Regions from separate parts of the Enterococcus sp. BWT-B8 genome, predicted to be linked through region 3. Evidence: predicted binding sites of a transcription regulator. Region 3 holds the regulator's gene; each other region holds the start of a gene.

Region 1 (7,109 bases), on a different contig from region 3:
ATGGATGATTTAGACTCTAATCAACATTAAAAATAAAAAAACAGCTTAGTTCCTCTTACAAAATCCCAGAGAAACCAGCTGTTTCAATAATGCTGTCTTATTTATTCTGTATATTCAAGTATCACCCGTTCATTCAGCGGCTGTGTTTTTCTATTGTTGTGAGAATACAATTTTTTAAACGATTCAATCTGCTCTGCTGATACTTCTACAGGATTCTTCATTACATACCATTCTACATTTTCATTTAATGGCGGAGTAGTTAAAGAACCAAGGTAATGGTAGTAGCTTTTATTTGCCGGAATCATATCCTCCAAATCAGTGATAGGATCTGTTTTTTCATTATTAACATCGTCAAGAGCTTCCTGAAATCCTTTGTTTTCAGCTCCTTCTTTAAAGAACACGCCAATTACAGCAATACGCCCATCTTGGGCAATGTTAACAAAGTGTGCTTCTAAAGGATAATGCTCTCCGTCAACTGTATGTTCACTTTCTGCATGAAAATGAAATTGTGTCAGAGCAAAATTACGACCATTTATCACTGCTTCACCACCAGCAGTAAATTGAATACTGTGACCGTTATTCTCTGCTTTGGTGATATCTATTCCATAATCCAGCTCAATTGTTCCTTTATCCGGCATCATTGCTTCTGCCTTGCTGCTTGGAATATCGATTGGGGACTGCATATCTCCTGCTGTAAACTCCCAATTTTCCTGATCATCATAGTCAAGGTGCTCTTCGGCTTCCTTTTTCTCACTGCTTTCTGTAACAGCTGCAGTGCCTGATTCTGATTGTGAAGCGGTTGTTTTTTCTGTTCCACAGCCTGTGATAGAAACACTCACTCCAATTAATACGGTCATTGCTAAAATCTTTTTCTTCATCATTTCATCTTCTTTCTGTAAATTATCCATTGCTTACTATACTCTCTTTTTAAAAAAAATAAAGCACTTTTTAGATTTTATCAACTATTTCTTTTAGGAAAAATTGACAAAAGAAGCAAAAGAAAACTCCTTCGTTACATTGCAGTACATCAAAAAAAGGCTCTATACTATCTAGTATTGGTGAGGTCCCATTCACTGTACTTTTTCTTTTTGAAAAAAACAGAAAAGACATCTTGAAATCCGTTAGAATTAAAGTCAACCAAAACCAACCTAAAGAAGTGTTTCAAGATGTCTCTATCCGAGCCTATCAAAGATTTCCTTAATATTGCAGACCCTAACCTTTTTTCGAAGAGAATTATTTTTGAAAAGTTTCCATCAAAGGACAGCTCTGCTTTCAGTTCAATACTTTTGTAACTTACCGACATCAGTGCTGCTCTCACTGTCAAGCGAAGAACAAGCAGACCATTATCAAATGGGGCTGAAAAAAAGTCACTCTCTTACTCAATGATGCCAGTAACTGCAAAACCCTGCTCTCTCTTAAAAAGCAGCGCTTTTTCTGTAAGGATTGCTTTCATTACGCACTTACTTTTCCCGTTATTCTAGGAAAGAGCATGCACACGTTTGTTTAGTCATTACTGATTTTTACAGTCCCTATCGTACGTTAGTAAAGGAGCTGTTTCCTAATGCTTCCATTGTCGCTGGTCGCTTTCATATCAGCCAACACATGGGGCTACAACACAGAATTCAAATAATGAAGCGATTCAAAAAAATCGACCTACAAGCTCTTCTGTCCTCTTTAGTATGACAGGAAATAGCGTGTAGGTCGATCGTTTTTTTCTTTTCATTCTGTTTGGTGAGGGCGTTAGCCCTCATGAGTGTTTGTACCGACCTCCTTCTATTTTACTGAAGACCTATTTAAACAGATTTCTGTTTTTTTGAGGTTGACTTATTCACTCAAACAACTCTGGATACAATAATTTCAACACATCCATTGTCAAATGACGACCCACTCCAGAATAAGGGTATATATGCATATGCATTGCCGGATTGAAATTAGCTTCGATAATTCCATAAGTATTGCTTTTTTTATCAGCCGGAATGGATTTATCGGGAATGATTAAATCAATTCCGCATATTTTAGCCCCTAATGCTGCCACAGCTTCTACAGCAAGCTTCTTATAACTTTCATCAAACTGATCCGTCACATCAATGGAATCGCCGCCAGTACTGATATTAGAATTTTCTCTCAGATAAACCACTCTTCCCTTTTCAGGTACAGCATTCACCACCAGATTCTGTTCCTTCAGCATCAGCCGCTCCAATTCACCTAGCTGGATCAGCTCTAAAGGCGCCCGATGGTTGCTGCCTCTTAAAGGATGAAGGTTCTTTTCTGCAACCAGCTCTTCTATTGACCGGACACCGTCTCCCACAACATTAGCAGGAATGCGCAGCAAAATAGCTTTTACTTCATTATCCAACACAAAAAATCGATATTCTGTTCCCGGCATAAATTCTTCAACGAGAACAGAGTCGTCTTCCTTAAACGCAATGTTCAAGGCTTCCACATAGTCTTTCCCTGAAGCACCGTCTTTAAAGATAGATATCCCAAGCCCATAATTTGTCGATTTTGGTTTTACAACAAATGCCTGCTTCTCATATCTTAAATATGCCCGTTCTGCTTCTTCAATTGAAGAAAACTCCTCCCCGCCTGGCACACGAAAGCCAGCCTGTTCCAACACCTTTTTTGTGACTGTTTTATTTTCCATAATCAAGGGAACAATATAACTGTCTTTACTGGTCATATTCGCATTCTTCACATACTCAATATGCTTTCCATGCTTCAATTTCAGGAACTGTTCCTGCTCATCAAGAATATCTATTTCCAGCCCCTTCTGAATTGCATCAAAAAGAAACAGCTGTGTGGATAACTCCATATTTCTGAACCCGGCAAGCTGATAGGGACGCTCAAAAGCTAGTAAATGGTATTCTTTTCCATAAACAATTCCCAGTTCATGGTTAGAATTTGCTTCAATGATTGTCCACATTTTACCTGAAATAGTCATTTCAGGCATTCTTAGCTGTTCATGATAGGTTGTCAGCATTTCTTTTTTACCGTAAATTCCTAATTCAGTAACCATTTCAATCATTTCAGAGAAAAGCCTGTCACCCTCAGCCAATATATTCACTGTTGAAAAAGGATGCCCCAGCGCTACCTGTTCATTCAACAACTCACCGGTTGCTACCCATTCATCTGCACTTTCTTTTTCATCTGTCCATAGTAAAAACAGCATAAATAAATGCATAAATTCAAGCATTTCTTCGTCGATACCAAAGGGTGCGAACGGATTTAAATCAATATTCCTCAATTCAATATAACGAATGCCGGTCTGCGGCAAATCTGCCATGGATTTTCCGCCTCTCAACCGGACTGGAGCGTAAAACTCCTTCTCTTCGGACAGAATCCCATTTTCCACCATCGTTTGAATATCATCAATATACCCTTCCAGCGTTTCATAGGACACACGGACATTCTCCCTATTCCGATAGCCAAAAGAACTGTTACGCAGACTTCTTACCGGCTCTGCGGGATGCTCTTCTTTAGCCGTAAAGTACCCCGGCTCACTAACAACCGAGGCACCAAATAAATACGTAATCAGCCAGCGGTAACGAAGATAATTACGTGACGCCTTCATATAAAGAATGTTTTTAAACTCTTCAATTGACTTAGCCTCTTCCTGTACATGATACATTTGAAAAATTAAGCTTTCTGCATATTCAAAATTAAAGTGAATCCCGCTGACCATTTGTTTTCTTTTTCCATACTCTCTAGCCAAATAGCGTCTGTAAAGAATCCCTTCATACTGATCCAGCTTTGCAATTTTGATGTCCCGCTCATTTTCCGGAAGTTTCGGCGGCATACTCATTGGCCACAGCATTTCCTCTCTATTCATCGAACGAATGGTCACATCATGAATCGCTGCAAGATAACGCATAACCTCAGTAATCGAATCTGCAACAGGGGTAATCAGTTCCACCTGTGTTTCACTGAAATCCGTTTGAATATACGGATGATAGGAACGATTGCCTAGTACTGAAGGATGATCTGTTTGAGCCAGCTGACCGTCCAATGTCACTCTCTGACTCTCTTTTTCAATGCCAAAACGTGCTGTCAGCGCATAAGGACGAACGCTGTCTTTATTTAGTATCTCTTTAAAATTCATCTTTTCGCCTTTCTGTCTATATAACTTTTTACATTACTTACTATTATATAGAAAATTGATCTAAAAGAGAATCTTTCTGACCCCTTAAATAGAATTAAATAATTAATTCTTTGTACTCATTCAGCACAAAAACTCCGAAAAAAGTTTCGGAGTTCGCCTCTCTTTGTTGGCTAGGGTCTGTCTGAAAATTATTGAGAAAATACGTTTGTATCGAGAATTAAGCAGTGTGAGACTCGTAAATACAAGATTTTTCTGTAGTAGAAAGTCAGTTAGCAGAATTGCCAGTCTCACTAAGATAAATAATCTAGTAAGATGGTATACGCAGCTCTGATGGGGATTAATTGGTCAAAATTTATTCCATATGTAAAGAGATAGCTGTATGCGAACGACAAGCTTTGAATGTGTCAACATTCAACCTTTAAACGGCATCTGACCCTTGATCCAGCAGAATGCTAAATGCATGACAATCACTGTTAATTTATAGTGGCGCATATCTAAGGCTCGTTTGCATAACTTACTCCTGCACTTTTGACAAATGCTCGTCGCATATTCAGCATTCTCATATGTAACACTATTGGATATGCTTCACATTTCTTGGATTAGAAGAATCACTTAGTTTTAATTCGATCCATACACCAGCCCATATCTAGTTTTCTGAACAGAGTCGCCACTAAAATTTTCAGACAGATTCTAACCTTTTCTGCGTCGGGCAAATTCTATAAAACGGAATTTATCCAGTCGGTGAATAGATTCAGTATACTCAAAACAATTAGTATTTTCCAGATACACTAGGCTGCGGACAACAACCACATGACTGTCGCCATGGAGTGTCATCAGCTCCTGCATTTCCTGTGTCACCGGTTCAGCAGTGATCTCTTTTTGCGCATAGGAAATATCCAGTGACAGATCATTCTCAAAATAGTCATAGATTGAATCTTCCGCTCTGTCTTCAGGCAAATCCGGAATCACAGATTTTAACAAATAATCCTTATCCAAAATAACTACTTCACCATCAATTTTTCGCTGTCGAATCAATTTCCAAACGGGATCTCCCACCGGCCAGCCGGTTTTTTCATTTAACTTCTCCGTCACAGGAACCTCTTCCAACACACGAACAATCGTTTCACTGGGGATTCGCTGTGCTTCTTTCAGCTCTTTATAACTAGTCAGACCGGCAATCGGAAAATCAAAACGATTCAAGTCCAAAACAATAGAGCCTTTCCCCTGTTTTTTTTGAATATATCCGGCATTCAATAACAAATTCAACGCTTTACGAATCGTCTCTCTCGAAACACCGTAAATTTGTATTAACTGATTCTCACTTGGTAAAAGGGAATGTGCAGGATACTCATCTGCCAAAATTTTCTTTTCCAGATCAAGGAAAATCTCATTAAACTTATTCATACTATCTCCTACCTCCGTCGATAGTTATTATAATGTCTCTGAAATTAAACTGCAACCCTTGTATATCCTTTTATTACAGCTATGAGAGCCGTTTCAAAAAATATTTCCCAAATAATTTAAAAAGAAAAACCTTTCACAATGATAGAATTTTCCAAATCTTGTCATTGTAAAAGGTCTGAAATCATTAGCTCCAGCTTATTTCTTCAGCAACTCATCGATAGCCAATTCATCCAGCCGATAAACCAGCTGATCAGCGCCTAAAAGTTTTTCATTTTCGACAATACCCACCGCATACATCCCTGCGGCATTGATTCCGTCAATGCCTGCCTGAGCATCCTCAAAACCAACAGCTTCCTGAGGCTGTATAGCTAATGCTGCTGCTGCTTTTAGAAATATCTCCGGATCAGGCTTCCCACGATTTAGAGTATCTGGATCTACAATATAGCTGAAATATCCGGTTACTCCCAGCTTTTCTAAAATTACCGGGGCATTTTTCGAAGCTGAAGCAATCGCACAAGGGATTTTTCTTTCCTTTGCCTGACTGATAAACTCCTTCACTCCCGGCAATAAATCTGCCGGAGATAACGTTTGTAACAACTCTACATAGTGGTTGTTTTTCTTTTCCGCCAGCTGCTCTTTCTCTTCTTTGGAATAGACAGTTTCTTTTCCGCCATAAGCTAGAATCCGATCCAGTGAGTCCATCCTGCTGATTCCCTTCAGCTGTTCATTGAATACTGGGTCAATGGTAATGCCCAAGGTTGCCCCCAAATCCTTCCAGGCTATATAGTGGTATTTTGCTGTATCGGTGATGACCCCGTCAAGATCAAAAATGAATCCTCTTCTCATTTGGCACTGACTCCTTCATAAAAAAGTTGCTGCGATTGCCCACTTTCCAGAGAAACAGTTTCTCCTTCAATAGTGACTCTTACCGACTGATCCGCTTCAATTTGAATCTTCTCTTTATCTATGACCAGTTGATAATGGACCCCTCGAATATTTAAACGGAACTTCAATTTCTCCCATGTTTCCGGCAGCTGCGGTTGGATTGCAACTTCCTTTTGACGAATATCAATCCCGGCAAAAGTTGTTAGTGTAATAAACAATGTGGCAGCCATCACTCCGGCATGAATGCCTTCCGCTGTCGTTCCACCCTGTATATCCTGATAATCTGAATACAGCGCCTCCTGATACAAGTTCCAGGCAAGCTCTTTATCCTCAACAATGGAGGCCAGTTGAGAATGCACTATTCTGGATAACGTTGAGCCATGAGAAGTTCTGGCCAGATAATAATTCAAGTTCTTCTCAAGATAATCCTCCGGCAGCTGATAGCCCATATCCGCTAAAATCTGATCCACCTTATCTTTGCGGAAATTATAGAAAATCATCAACGAATCAGCTTGTTTAGCTACCTTATATTCATCAGCCGAACATCCTTCCGCACTTAAAATACGATCCATTCGATAGATATTTCCATACTTTTCTTTATAGTAAGTCCAGTCTATTTCTTTCAAATCAAAATAACCGGCAAATTGAGCAATAACCCCTTCCGAATTAATTTCCAGATTCAAGTCATGTCGGATACGATTCATTTGAGCCAGATCCTCTC
Region 2 (7,109 bases), 110 kb from region 3:
CTGGTTTGCCGATACCTGCAGAGGAAGAAAGTGTCATTGGAATCTTTAAGGAAGTTTTTGCGGATATTGGGGATGAACAGTCCATCGAACAAAGTTTAAGTACGTTTTCTTCTCATATGACAACCATTGTAGATGTTCTAAAAAAAGTGGACAGCAATTCTCTGGTGCTGTTTGATGAGCTGGGAGCTGGAACCGATCCGCAGGAAGGAGCTGCCTTGGCTATTTCGATACTGGATGCTTTAGGAAGCAAAAGTGCATATGTTGTGGCAACTACCCATTATCCTGAGCTTAAGGTGTACGGCTATAATCGAGCGAAAACGATTAACGCAAGTATGGAATTTGATGTGGATACCTTGAGTCCGACTTATCGTTTGCTTATTGGTGTTCCGGGACGAAGCAATGCATTTGAAATTTCAAGAAGACTGGGTCTTGAGGAAGTGATTATCAATGAAGCAAAACAAATTATGGACGGTGAAAGTCAAGACTTGAATGAAATGATTGCAGATTTGGAAAATCGCAGAAAAATGGCCGAAACCGAGTATCTGGAAGTTCGGCATTTCGTGGATGAGTCTCAGGGTCTGTTTAAAGACTTGAAAGAAGCTTACAATTATTTTCTTGATGAACGTGAAAAGGAAATGGCGAAAGCACGTAAAGAAGCAAACAAGCTGGTAAGCGAGGCACAGGAAGAAGCTGAAAAAATCATTTCTGATATTCGTAAACTTCAGCTTGCAGGAGGAAATCAGGGTGGTGTGAAAGAACATCAATTGATCGATGCAAAAACGAAATTGTCTAATCTTCATCAGGAAGAGGGGCACCTGAAACAGAACAAGGTGCTGAAGAAAGCGAGAGAGCAGAAACAGCTGAAAGCTGGAGACGAAGTGATTGTCAATACGTATGGACAACGAGGAGTACTCTTGAAAAAAACAGGAACAGATACCTGGCAGGTTCAACTGGGGATTCTGAAAATGGCTGTAAGTGAGGAAGACATGACACTCGTTGGGAAAGAAAAGGAACCGGTTCAGAAAATGACCACTATACGCTCTGTCGAATCAAGTCATGTTCCTAATCAGCTGGACCTTCGAGGCAAACGATATGAAGAAGCACTGGAGGAAGTCGATCGGTATTTGGATGCCGCCATATTGGCAGGATATCCGCAGGTCACAATCGTACACGGAAAAGGTACTGGGGCTTTAAGAACCGGAATAACTGATTATTTGAAGAATCACCGTAGTGTTCAGGGCTTTGAATTTGCTCCGGGGAATCAAGGCGGAAACGGAGCGACCATCGTTAAATTCAAATAGAGCTGTGTAGTAGCAGAAGTTTATTTATACAAAAGGGATTTTTGCATCATGTTTGTGAAAAATCAACATATCTCTTGAAGAAATCACCGCTGTTAATTAGCCATAAATATTTTATTAAGCACCCTAGCTTATTGATCATCTCTTACTAATGATAAGCAAAATGATGGTCTATCGAATCCTGGAATGCTATAATAAATTTGTATTTAGAAGTAGGAGGAATAAAAGATGACTGAAGCAATTACAGATAAAACATTTGCAGCAGAAACGGCTGACGGCTTGGTTCTTATTGATTTTTGGGCTGAATGGTGCGGCCCTTGCCGTATGCAGGCACCAATTTTGGACCAGTTAGCTGCAGATTATGAAGATGAATTAAAAATTGTGAAAATGGATGTAGATGAAAATCCGGAAACACCGGGTTCTTTCGGTATTTTAAGTATTCCAACGTTAATGCTGAAAAAAGACGGCGAAGTCGTTGAACGACTGGTAGGCGTTCATTCAAAAGAGCAACTGGCTGACGTAGTGGGCAAGTATCTTTAATTATCTGCTGTTTATAAAAAAATGAAATCTTGAGGTATTCTTCTTTGTATGAGAGGAATATCTCATTTTTTATTGTGAATTTCAATTCGATCTGGAGGGTAGTTGAATTCACCAATTGCTTTATTCAATATAAGAACATTCATTCGTATCTTGTCGCGTATTTACCGACTTCGTGTTATAATACTACAGGTAAAAAGGGGGAGGAAATCTTCTTGAATGAAAGAATTGCAAATAAATTAGCACTGCTTCCTGATCAGCCTGGCTGCTATCTTATGAAGGATAAAAACGGTACAGTTATTTATGTTGGAAAAGCAAAAATTCTTAAAAACCGTGTCCGTTCTTACTTTACAGGAAGTCATGATACAAAAACTGAACGACTTGTCAGCGAAATTGAAGACTTTGAATATATTGTTACTGAATCAAATATTGAGGCGCTTTTGCTGGAAATCAATCTGATTCACAAAAATGATCCGAAATATAATATCATGTTGAAGGATGATAAAAGTTACCCTTTCATAAAAATAACTAATGAATCCTATCCACGACTGCTGATTACCAGAAAAGTCCTGAAAGACAAAGCACTTTATTTTGGTCCTTATCCAGACGTGAAAGCAGCAAATGATACCAAACGTTTGCTGGATCGGCTGTTTCCATTAAGAAAATGTCGGGTGCTGCCTAAAGAAGTTTGTCTTTATTATCATATGGGTCAATGCTTGGCACCTTGTGTTTTCGATATACCAAAAGAAAAATATACTGAAATGGTAGGAGAGATTCGACGTTTTTTGAACGGCGGTTATCCGGAAATTGAAAAGGAACTCGAAGAAAAAATGGGTCAGGCAGCAGAAGCGATGGAATTTGAAAAGGCAGCAGAATACCGTGATTTAATTAAGTCCATTGAGACAGTGATGACTCGTCAGAAAATGACTAATGCCGATTTAGTGGATCGGGATGTCTTCGGATACGCAGTAGACAAGGGGTGGATGTGTGTACAGGTATTCTTTGTGAGACAGGGAAAACTGATCGAAAGAGATGTATCCATTTTTCCATTTTACAATGAAGCGGAAGAAGATTTTCTAACATTCATTGGACAGTTTTATCAGGAAAACGAACACTTTATTCCAAAAGAAGTGCTGATTCCTGACAACATTGATAAGGAAAGTGTAGAAGCACTGCTTTCAACCACTGTTGTACAGCCGCAACGTGGAGAAAAGAAAAAGCTGGTTAGACTGGCTGGGAAAAATGCTGCTGTTGCACTACAGGAAAAATTTGATCTGATTGTCCGAAAACAGGAACGAACAATTGGGGCTGCGGAACGCTTGGGTAATGCAATGAATATTCCTACACCTGTTCGAATAGAAGCGTTTGATAACTCCAATATTATGGGAACGGACCCTGTTTCAGCAATGGTTGTCTTTATTGATGGGAAACCGGACAAAAAAGAATATCGAAAATATAAAATAAAAACGGTGAAGGGACCGGATGATTATGCCTCTATGAGAGAAGTCATCTACCGCCGTTATTCTCGTGTACTTAAAGAAGGATTGCCTTTCCCAGATCTGATAGTGATTGACGGAGGAAAAGGTCAAGTGGATGCAGCAAGAGAAGTACTTGCCAACCAGCTGGGTTTGGACATACCAATTGCTGGTCTGGCTAAAAACGACAGACATAAAACAAGTGAGCTGTTGTTTGGACCAGAGCTTTCGGTGGTTCCATTGGAGAGAAATTCTCAGGAGTTTTTTCTGCTGCAGCGGATTCAGGATGAAGTTCACCGCTTTGCGATAACTTTCCACCGCCAACTGAGAAGTAAAAACAGTTTTGCTTCAAAACTGGATGATATTGAAGGGTTGGGTCCGAAGAGAAAAAAGGAGCTTTTGCGTCAGTTTAAGTCATTAAAAAATATTACTGCTGCAACTCTGGATGATTTAAAAGCTGCCGGATTGCCTAAAAATGTGGCTCAAAATGTCTATAATCACCTGCATCAAGAAGAAGAGAAGTTGAAAGAGTAAGTGGAAGTTCTACACGGTGTACGTATGTGCAGCTGGAAATAGCTGGCAGATAGGTTCACTGTGTGGGATTTTTTTTACAGGAAAACAGGTTGAATTTTTTCTATAGAATTTAAGTTGTTGTGCTCTGAATTTGCTCACTTTCTACATTAAAATGATTGGTTATAACTGATATACAAAGATAGAAAATGTTAACGTGCATGCTTCAATGACAAGAACGAGCAACCTCAAAAGCAACTGGGGAATTGTCAGTTTCACTGGTGTAAGCTCTTCTAGTGAAATGATATGCGTAGCTTCAATAAGTATTCCTTGGAAGAAGCGAGCTCAGTTAAATAGTGTACGACTTTACAGCTAGTTTGACTCCAGTTAGGGATGAAATCGGCATTTTCTACCGAGTTGCTTCCGTGCTGGCTGCACGTTTCTTGGATTAGGAGTACCACTTAGTTTTAATTTGGTCAGAGCACTAGTGTTATGTCCAGATATTTATCTTCTCTATTTTATGTTGATAAACCTTTGTTAATATTCGAATCATAGGGGATATATACAGGTGATTAATCTTAGGAGAAGACACTAGTTATTTTTCCAAGATAAATTTAAGATATAGCCCTTTTTATACTATTGTCTATTATGGCATCAGATTTTCTTACTATATAAAGTTTATGAAAAAAGCAAGTTTGATTCAAGCTTATTTTTTCATTCATTATTTTGTATAGCTCGCTTTACTTTATTTGTAAAGTCAGCTATACTATTTTTGTAAAGCAAGCTAGACTTTTTTGAAGGAGGAATTTTGTGCAAAACAATATCCAGAAACTGAGAAAAGAAAGGAAAGTCACTCAAAATGAATTAGCTGAAGCAGTTGATGTAACTAGGCAGACAATTATTTCACTGGAAAATGGCCGGTATAAAGCTTCTTTGGTATTAGCACATAAACTGGCGCAGTATTTTGGACAGACAATTGAGGATATCTTTATATTTGATTTGGAGGAAGAAAACATATGATACTCAAAAAAATTATTAACTCAACCTCTTCAAAGAATTACACTATTGCATTAAAAAGAAGAAGATTATTATTTCTGACTATGATAGCAGTCGGCATTGCTTTGGAGGTCATTGCACTTTTTATTTTAAACGAACAGAGTCAGCGGGCTTCATTTATAAAAGGAATGGGGGGTGGTCTGCTTTCTGTTGGTATTATTTTTTATGTAAAGAATAATTTGATGATGCAAAACAAACAAAAAATGGAAAAAAATAAACGAGAAGAGTATGACGAGCGAAATCAGGAAATAAATAATCGCGCCTTGGCAGCAGCTGCAAGTATACTGATGTTTTTGCTGGCAGTTTCAACAATTGTTAGAGCTTTTTTCAACCCGACCTATAGCATACTTTTAGCGATGATAAGCTGCGTCTTCCTGATCATCTATCTTATCTGTCATATCGTTTATCAGAAAAAAATGTAAGATCATGGATTGACAAATAAACAGCAGTTCGTTATTATATCGTTAAGCGATATATCGTTGGGTGATATATCTAAACACGATATAGTGAGGGAAACTCAATGGATGAGATGCTAACAGATTCAAGCTACTTGATTTTATTAGCTTTGCTTGAGCCGCAGCATGGATATGCAATTATGAAGCAGGTTAATGAACTGACAGAGGGGAAAGTCACAATTGGTCCTGCAAGTATGTATACTATTTTAAAAAAGCTTCAGAAAAGTGGTTGGATTACATTAGAGGAAAATGCAGAACGAAAGAAAATCTATTTGATTTCTGAACAGGGATTAAAGATCCTTGAGAAGGATATCAATCGAAGAAAGCTTCTTTATCAGGTTGGAGAGTCATTATTAACTGAAAAAAGGAGTAGAAAAAATGATCATTAAGGATAAAAATTATGTATTTTCCAGAGGCGTTGCTTTTTATCCCGAAAAGGAAATGGAACTGCTGAAAGAGCAGCTCAAGCATGGCTGGCATTTCATAAAGCTTAATTCTTTGGGATTTCTCGTGTTTGAAAAAGGTGAAATTGAGGATAAAAAGTTTTCAGTAGATTTCTTTTCAGGCAGTAAAGAAGAGCTTGACGAGTACTTGACTATTTATGAAGAAGCAGGCTGGGAATATGTTGCCGACTACAAGAAAAAGTATTATTATTTTCAGGCAGAGCCATCTGCGTTAACGATTTATTCTGATGAAGACAGTTATTCTGTCCGAATGCGGCAGGAATGGCTTTGGAACTTTAAATCAAGTCTAACGTATGTTCCGATAGGTTTGTTGATCTATTTTATTACTTATTTAACCAGACAGTCTGACAGCAGTCACGGTATTTTGTATATTATTTCACGAGCCTTGCTTTTTTTCTTCGGGACTATTTTTACTGTTTTGCCGTTTTCAGTCTTGTTAAATATATTGTTTTCAATGCTTTTTTATAAAGATCGGAAGAAATTTTTCAATAGGCCGGAGATTTTTGCAAAACGGCAGCGGCTCTGGCGGGATTTAATTATTTTGATGTTTTTCGGAGCAATCGTTGGTATGATTTTAAGCTTTATGTTTGGAGATATTGCTTAAAGAGGAGAATAGGATGAAGGTTTGTTGTTTTGAAAGATTTTCGAAAGGAAGCTGCTATCAGCAGAATGCCAAAAAAATTTTAGTTTTTCATTTAGTTTATCTCAGCTAACCTGGCTGTTTGATAAATCACAACAAAGATTCATGAAGTGAAGCACGGTCAATACGTTTAATTCAGGAGGGATAAGAATGTTAGAAGTAAAAAATTTGGTTAAAACATTTGGGGACTATACCGCAGTGGATAATGTTTCATTTGACATTCCAGATGGAAAGATTTTGGGATTAATTGGACAGAACGGAGCTGGAAAGACAACAACTTTCAGATTGATTCTGGATTTTCTTTCTCAGGACAGCGGAACTGTTTTGTGGAATGGACATGAATTAAGCGATAAGGACTATAATGATATAGGTTATCTTCCGGAAGAGAGAGGATTGTATCCAAAAGCGACGATTGAAGATCAGCTGATCTATTTTGCTGAACTTAGAGGGAAGTCAAAAAAAGAAATTAAGCCAAAAATTGACGAATGGATGGAGAAATTTAAAGTCAAGGGAAAGAAAACAGACAAGGTAAAAGCACTGTCAAAAGGCAATCAGCAAAAGGTTCAGCTGATTGCAACCTTAATTCATGAGCCAAAGCTGGTTATCTTGGATGAGCCCTTCAGCGGTCTTGATCCGGTAAATGCAGAGCTGTTGAAAGACGGTATTATTGAACT
Region 3 (7,109 bases):
AACTGTTCAATCGGTTCATGTGTTGGTCCGTCTTCTCCTACCGCAACAGAGTCATGTGTCAACACATAAGTTACTGGCGTTTTTTGCAAAGCCGCCAAGCGAATTGCAGGACGCAGATAATCTGTAAATACGAAGAACGTCCCGCCATAAACTTTTGAGCCGCCGTGCAGCTGAATGCCATTCATTGCTGCCGCCATCGCAAATTCGCGCACGCCAAACCAAATATTTCGACCTTCATATTGCCCCTGTTCAAAATCTTTCTCACCAGCGACCATTGTATTGTTGGAAGCAGACAGATCGGCTGAGCCGCCCCAGAAGCTTGGAACGACTTTTGAAATAGCCTGAATCGTATCTTTGCTTGTCACACGGCTTGCTGCACTTGAACCAACGTCATAACTTGGCAATTCTTTGTCCCAGTCTTCAGGTAATTTTCCTGCAAAGGCATCTTTAAATTGTTTTGCAAGATCCGGATGAGATTTGCTGTAATTTTCAAACAGTTTATTCCATTCAGCTTCAGCTTTTTCGCCGTCTTCAATCATTCTTTCAGTAAAGCGTTCTGCTACTTCATCAGGAACTGTGAAATCTGGATATTCCCAACCATAAACAACTTTTGCTGCATCGATTCCTTCCTGACCAAGCGGTGCGCCATGAACCGCAGATGTTCCTTCTTTCGGTGCGCCAAATCCAATCACTGTTTTCACTTCGATCAAGGTTGGTTTGCCTGTCTCAGCTTTGGCGTCTTCGATTGCCTTTGAAATAGCCTCCAGATCGTTTCCATCCTTTACCAGAATATGCTGCCAGCCATAGGCTTCGAAGCGCTGGCCAACATTTTCAGTAAAGGACTTTGAAGTCGGCCCATCCAAGGAGATGTCATTGGAATCGTAAAGAACGATTAGTTTGTCCAGTTTCATGTGACCGGCCATTGAAGCAGCTTCCTGAGAAACTCCTTCCATTAAATCACCGTCACCGCAAAGAGCATACGTATAATGATCAACAACATTAAAGCTGTCTCTATTATAAACAGCAGCTAAATGTGCTTCAGACATTGCCATTCCGACAGCCATGGCAATTCCCTGACCTAATGGTCCTGTTGTTGCTTCCACGCCGTCCGTATGACCGACTTCCGGATGTCCTGGTGTTTTACTGTCCCATTGACGGAAGTTCTTTAAATCGTCTATTGTCACGTTATAGCCTGATAAATGAAGCAGACTGTAAAGTAAGGCAGAACCATGACCGGCAGAAAGAACAAAACGGTCGCGATCTGCCCAGTTTGTTGAGGTTTTTGGGTTAACCTTTAAATGCTTGGTCCAAAGCGCATAAGCCATAGGCGCTGCACCCATAGGCAGTCCTGGATGTCCCGAATTTGCTTGTTGAATGGCTTCGATGCTGAGCGTACGAATGGTATTCACACCTAGTTGATCAGTTTTGTCGAACAAAAATATCATCTCCTATTTAGGTTTTTTTTACCTTTATTACTCACATTGTACCTTAATTCATTTATGAAAGCAATTACTTTTAGTAAAGTTAACTCTAATTATTTGCGGTCATGCAGCCCTTTTTCTTTTTGAATCTGTTTCAGCTTCTCAGGTGTTACATCATTGCCTTTTGGATCTACCACTTTCATTCCCTCAATATGATGCCGCATTCCTTTACGAAATGTCTGCAGATATTCTTCACGCAGTTTCTTCTGCTCATTGAGTTCTAAATCTGTAAGCGGACCTTCTTTGGCTTTACGTGCCAGAGCGTTGATACGTTCCATCTTTTCTTTTGAAAGCATCGTCTTCCCTCCTTTATCAATCCCTTTTATCTTATAAGAACATGCTTGAAAAAACAACTGTCTTTCCTATTGATTTTACACGAACGCTTGTTTGATTTCATGAGAGAAATATGTTAGACTGTAACTATAATTTGAAAGAAGGTGTGGATATTGGCAAAACGTACCGAGACAAGACAGGTAGAAGTATTAAAATATATATATGAACAAGTAGAGCTAAAAGGATATCCGCCAACCGTTCGCGAAATTGGAAAAGCTGTGAATCTTTCCTCTACGTCAACAGTGCATGGCCATTTAGCCAGACTTGAAAAAAAAGGGCTGATTTTAAGAGATCCAACCAAACCTCGGGCAATTGAGTTAACAGCAGAGGGGTTGGAAAAAATTGGGGTTCAGCCTACAACTATTCCTATGCTGGGTGTTGTTACTGCCGGGGAACCAATACTGGCTGTTGAGGAAGCGTCAGACTTCTTCCCCTTGCCTCCTGACCTTCAATTTGAGCAAAATGCATTATTTATGCTGACAATTCGAGGAGAAAGTATGATCAATGCCGGTATCCTTGATGGTGATCAGGTCATTGTCAGAAAACAGGCTGATGCGACAAATGGAGATATTGTCATAGCTATGACAGATGAAGATGAAGCTACCTGTAAAAGATTCTTTAAGGAAACAGATTATATTCGTCTTCAACCGGAAAATGATGCCTTGGAACCCATTCTTTTGGACAATGTTTCCATACTGGGTAAAGTAGTTGGTCTATACAGAAATCATATTTAATTAAACCATTTACTGGGTCTGAATTCCTTTAATCGAAGGAATTTGGATCTTTTTTACAAAAAGACCAGTCGAGCTCTTTAAATTCGGCCTGACGGGTCTCTGCTATTTACTCAAAATGATTGCTTCATGTGCTGAAAGTGTTATAAAACAGAGCGGGCTGTTCAAATTGCTCGGAAAAAAGAAGCAAATAGATGAAACATCTCTTTATAGCCAACACAATCATCCTGTTTTCCAATGAGAAATATTACAGGTCTATATAGCTAAGTTTACCTAATTTGGATATCGTAGCCAATACTTTAATGATACTCAACAAATATATGATTTGCTTTTAACAGACTTGGAAGTACCTCATTCTGATATCTGGTCCAAGTAGAAGTCGTTGCTATTACAGCCATTTCAAAAAAACAGAACCTGCTTCTCTTTCTTCTGCAGAAATGGGGTCGTCCAATAATTTTACTTTTCCAAAAGTTGTCGTAACAGTAAAGTTCTGTTTTTCCTTTTTGCAACAACACCCGGACAAAGTAAAATTATCTCGTCAGCTGACTGTGGAGCCAGCCTTTCCTATACACAGAATTCATGAACCTGTCCGCTGATAGGTTTCGAATTCATGAGGGTACTTGTTTAGTTCGTCTGTTTCTCCTTCGCTTGAATTGATCAGCGTCCATTTTTCCCAATCGACAAAAGGAAAGGATGTATCTGCATCAAAATCGCCATGAATAACAGTCCGATATAGAACATCACAGTAAGGCAGAAAATCCTGATAAATATTTGCTCCCCCGGCAATAAAAGTAATACCTGAAAATTCTTCTGCATAGTTTATAACTTCTTCTATGCTGTTCATTACAACAACATTTTCAGCTTGATATTCTTTGTCTCTAGTCAGAATGATCGTCTTTCTATTGGGCAGTGCTTTGCTCCCCATTCCTTCAAATGTCTTTCTTCCCATGACAATCGTATTGTCCTCAGTCATCTTTTTAAAAAATTTCAAATCATTTGGCAAGTGCCATGGCAGGACATTTTCTTTACCAATATTCCCCTGTTCATCCTGAGCCCAAATAGCTGCTAACATTATTTTTTAACTCCCTTCAACTTTAAACCGCAATTGGTGCCTTTATCGCTGGATGGGGATTGTACCCTTCCAAAGTGATATCTTCCATTTCAAAATCAAATACAGATTTCTTTTCCGTATTTAAACGGAGTTTAGGTGCATCTCGTATATCGCGAGACAGCTGTTCCTTCATTTGTTCAAAGTGATTACTGTATAAATGAGCATCTCCCAGAGTATGAACAAAGTCTCCGACTTGAAGACCTGTTTCATGAGCAATCAAATGAGTCAATAATGCATAGCTGGCTATATTAAAAGGAACACCAAGAAAAACATCCGCACTTCTCTGATAGAGCTGGCAGCTTAGCTTCCCATCATTTACATAAAACTGAAACATTGTATGGCATGGAGGCAGAGCCATAGAAGGAACATCTTCCGGATTCCAGGCAGACACAATTAATCTTCGTGAATCAGGTGTTGTTTTAATCATCTCAATAACGGATTGGAGCTGATCAATAAAGCTGCCGTCTTTTGTTTCCCAATGTCGCCATTGCGCTCCATAGATATTTCCAAGCTCTCCAAATTTTTCAGCAAAAGCCGAATCTTCAAGAATATTTTTACAGAAATGCTGATGCTGCTCATCATAAGATTTTTTAAACGCTTCATCTGTCAGCACACGATGACCAAAGTCAGTCATGTCAGGGCCGTTGTATTCAGGACTCTTAATATAACGTTCGAATGCCCATTCATCCCAGATATGATTATTATGCTCCAGTAAATAGCGGATATTGGTATCCCCGTTGATAAACCATAACAGCTCACTTTTAATCAAACTGAAAGGGACGCGTTTAGTTGTCAGTAAAGGGAATCCTTCAGATAAATCAAATCGCATTTGATAACCAAAAATACTTTTTGTTCCTGTCCCTGTCCGGTCTTCCTTGTAATTTCCTTCTGTTAAAATTTTCTTTCCTAAATCAAGATACGCTTTTTCCATACAAAATCCTCCTGCTTTATTCTGAAAACTGACTCAAATAGTCCCAACGTTCAATTTTCTGTTCCAGTCTTTCTTCTGTATTTTCAAGATCCTTCTGCAATTCCTGCAAACGGGTAAAATCTTCACCGGATCGATTCATCTCAGCAATGATCTGCTCTTGCTTTTCCTCCAACTCTGCAATCTCGTCTTCGATAACATCCCATTCTTTTTGTTCCATATAGGTCAGCTTCTTTTTTTCTTTTTCCGTTTTTCCGTTTATCATGGGAGACTTTATTTTTTTAATTTCAACTTTTTCTTCAACGAGCTTTTTTTCTAAATAACTGCTCATTGAGCCATAATAACTGGAAATCTGTGCATTTCCTTCAAATATTAGCAGTTTATCTATCGTTTTATCAAGAAAATAGCGATCATGAGAAACAGCAATTACAGTGCCCTTAAATCCCTGAATATAATCTTCCAAAACAGTGAGTGTATCAATATCCAAGTCATTTGTCGGTTCATCCAAAAGGAGAACATTGGGTTGACTAATCAGCAATTTTAGAAGGTATAACCGTCTTTTTTCACCACCCGATAATTTTCCAATGACTGTTCCATGCATAGATCTTGGAAAAAGAAATCGTTCCAGAAGCTCAGCAACCCCTATTGTCTGTCCATCGGCTGTTCTGGTTTCCTCTGCTGCTTCCTGAAGATAAGCAATCATGCGCTTTTCCGGATTCATTTCTTCATTTTGCTGCGTATAGTAGCCCAATCGAACTGTTTCGCCAATACTGTAAAAGCCGCTGTCCAGTTCAAGCCTGCCGGAAAGAATATTTAACAGTGTTGATTTACCGGCACCATTCTTTCCAGTAATTCCAATTCGATCATTCGACTGAATCAGTAATGAAAAATCACGAAGCAATTGTTTTCCCTCAATACTGTAAAAACCGTTTTTTATCTCCAAAACTTTCTTACCCAGACGTTGCGAAGCAAGATTCAGCTCAACTGATTCTTTGCTCTGTACCTGATTCAAATTCTCTTTCAGCTCATGGAAACGATCCTGACGTGCCTGCTGTTTTGTTCCTCTCGCCTGTACACCAGCACGCATCCATTCTAATTCCTTCTTGAAAAGCTGCTTTCTTTTTTCTTCCTGCTCTATCTCAACACGTTCTCGTTCGGCCTTCGAACGTAAATAAGCTTCATAATTTCCTTTATATTCATATAATTTTCCGTGTGAGAGTTCAAAAATTCGATTGACAATACGATCCAAAAAATAACGATCATGGGTAACCATTACTAACGCACCGGAATAATTCTTCAAATATTTTTCAAGCCAGTTAATCGCTTCGTAATCTAAATGGTTGGTAGGCTCATCCAAAAGCAGTAAGTCAGGTGCTTCAATCAAGGTTTGAGCCAAACTGACTCTCTTTTTCTGTCCACCAGATAATTCTCCAATTCTCTTTTCCAAAGTAGCAATTCCCAGCTTTTGAAGAATTATTTTTGCATTGGTGTCAGCAGTCCAGGCATCCTCCTTATTCATTTTTTCTTCTGCTCGGCTGTACTGTTTTTGAATTGTTTCATCCAAGCCGTTTTCGTTTAATGCCAGAAGTGCCCGCTCATATTCTCGGACTGCCTGAACAAGGGGTGTATTCCCTTGAAATACCGCATCCAGTACAGTTAGTTCGGGAACAAATTCCTGAGCCTGTGAAAGATAACCGATTCGGTAATCCCTCATCACAGTAATGGGGTTGGCATCTCCCTCGCCGGAGTCCTCTCCTGCCAAAATATTGAGTAAACTTGTTTTCCCAGTTCCATTGATACCAATCAAACCAATTCTGTCTTTTTCATGAATCAAAAATGATAATCGATCAAATAATGTTTTTTCACCAAAAGTTTTGGTCAACTGTTCAACTCTTAATTCTTTCACAAGTTCACATCCTTTTCATCTTGAACATTGTAACAAAAAACGACTAAAAAAAGAAGTCGTGCTTCTTTATAAATATCGGCATCTGGATTTTGCGTAGTTAATATCAAGCTCATCCGCTGAACTTAAATATTTTTATGAGTGTTACAAATCTCGAGAATCAACGTTTTCAGCAGCAATAAGTTAAACTATGAAAATAGAGCTTCGTATTTTGAGATTGACTGCTAAGAAAAGGCTAATCAAAAAGATATAAATAAAATTTCATAAATACAATATTTCTTTCTTATGTTATTATAAAGTAAAAAAGGAGGTTTCGAATGAATCATCAAGAATTTTTTCACTTTTCCATTCCAATCTATTTCTCAAAGAAGAAATGGATTAATAACAATTTTGTCGTATTTAGAAGGTTGTTGGATGGCTGTATATTCTTACTACTCTGGTTGCCAGTTTTGATTGCAATTAATAAATTTCTAAGTTTTAGCTCCACTGATCAATTTTTATCTGCTATCTCTGGGATTCTAATAATCTTCCTGTCGAAGAAAATAACTAGATATATTCTTAATAATTATTTTTCTCAAACAACTACTATTGGTGAAATTGATCAATTTCGATTTTATATTCA

The links. The regulator LexA, encoded in region 3, represses DNA repair genes until DNA is damaged. The targets are predictions, from matches to a motif close to CNAACANNTGTTNG.
Region 1: the regulator LexA is predicted to act here: its motif matches at 4,294-4,307, upstream of gshAB (bifunctional glutamate--cysteine ligase GshA/glutathione synthetase GshB).
Region 2: the regulator LexA is predicted to act here: its motif matches at 1,971-1,984, upstream of uvrC (excinuclease ABC subunit UvrC).

The regions. Positions count from the first base shown of each region.
Region 1 covers NZ_JAJDJV010000002.1:32,243-39,351, forward strand. The annotation lists gene LI951_RS03590 (carbonic anhydrase) at 102-908, opposite strand; partial or broken gene LI951_RS15355 (transposase) at 1,262-1,653, shown strand; gene gshAB (bifunctional glutamate--cysteine ligase GshA/glutathione synthetase GshB) at 1,829-4,099, opposite strand; gene treR (trehalose operon repressor) at 4,790-5,503, opposite strand; gene pgmB (beta-phosphoglucomutase) at 5,699-6,349, opposite strand; gene LI951_RS03610 (glycoside hydrolase family 65 protein) at 6,346-7,109, opposite strand, start outside.
Region 2 covers NZ_JAJDJV010000001.1:109,827-116,935, forward strand. The annotation lists gene LI951_RS00475 (endonuclease MutS2) at 1-1,301, shown strand, start outside; gene trxA (thioredoxin) at 1,527-1,838, shown strand; gene uvrC (excinuclease ABC subunit UvrC) at 2,051-3,844, shown strand; gene LI951_RS00490 (helix-turn-helix transcriptional regulator) at 4,631-4,840, shown strand; gene LI951_RS00495 (DUF6442 family protein) at 4,837-5,298, shown strand; gene LI951_RS00500 (PadR family transcriptional regulator) at 5,397-5,720, shown strand; gene LI951_RS00505 (DUF2812 domain-containing protein) at 5,710-6,399, shown strand; gene LI951_RS00510 (ABC transporter ATP-binding protein) at 6,586-7,109, shown strand, end outside.
Region 3 covers NZ_JAJDJV010000001.1:216,367-223,475, reverse strand. The annotation lists gene tkt (transketolase) at 1-1,436, opposite strand, end outside; gene LI951_RS01035 (DUF896 family protein) at 1,535-1,777, opposite strand; gene lexA (transcriptional repressor LexA) at 1,928-2,548, shown strand; gene LI951_RS01025 (dihydrofolate reductase) at 3,123-3,617, opposite strand; gene LI951_RS01020 (thymidylate synthase) at 3,640-4,587, opposite strand; gene LI951_RS01015 (ABC-F family ATP-binding cassette domain-containing protein) at 4,604-6,466, opposite strand; gene LI951_RS01010 (hypothetical protein) at 6,805-7,109, shown strand, end outside.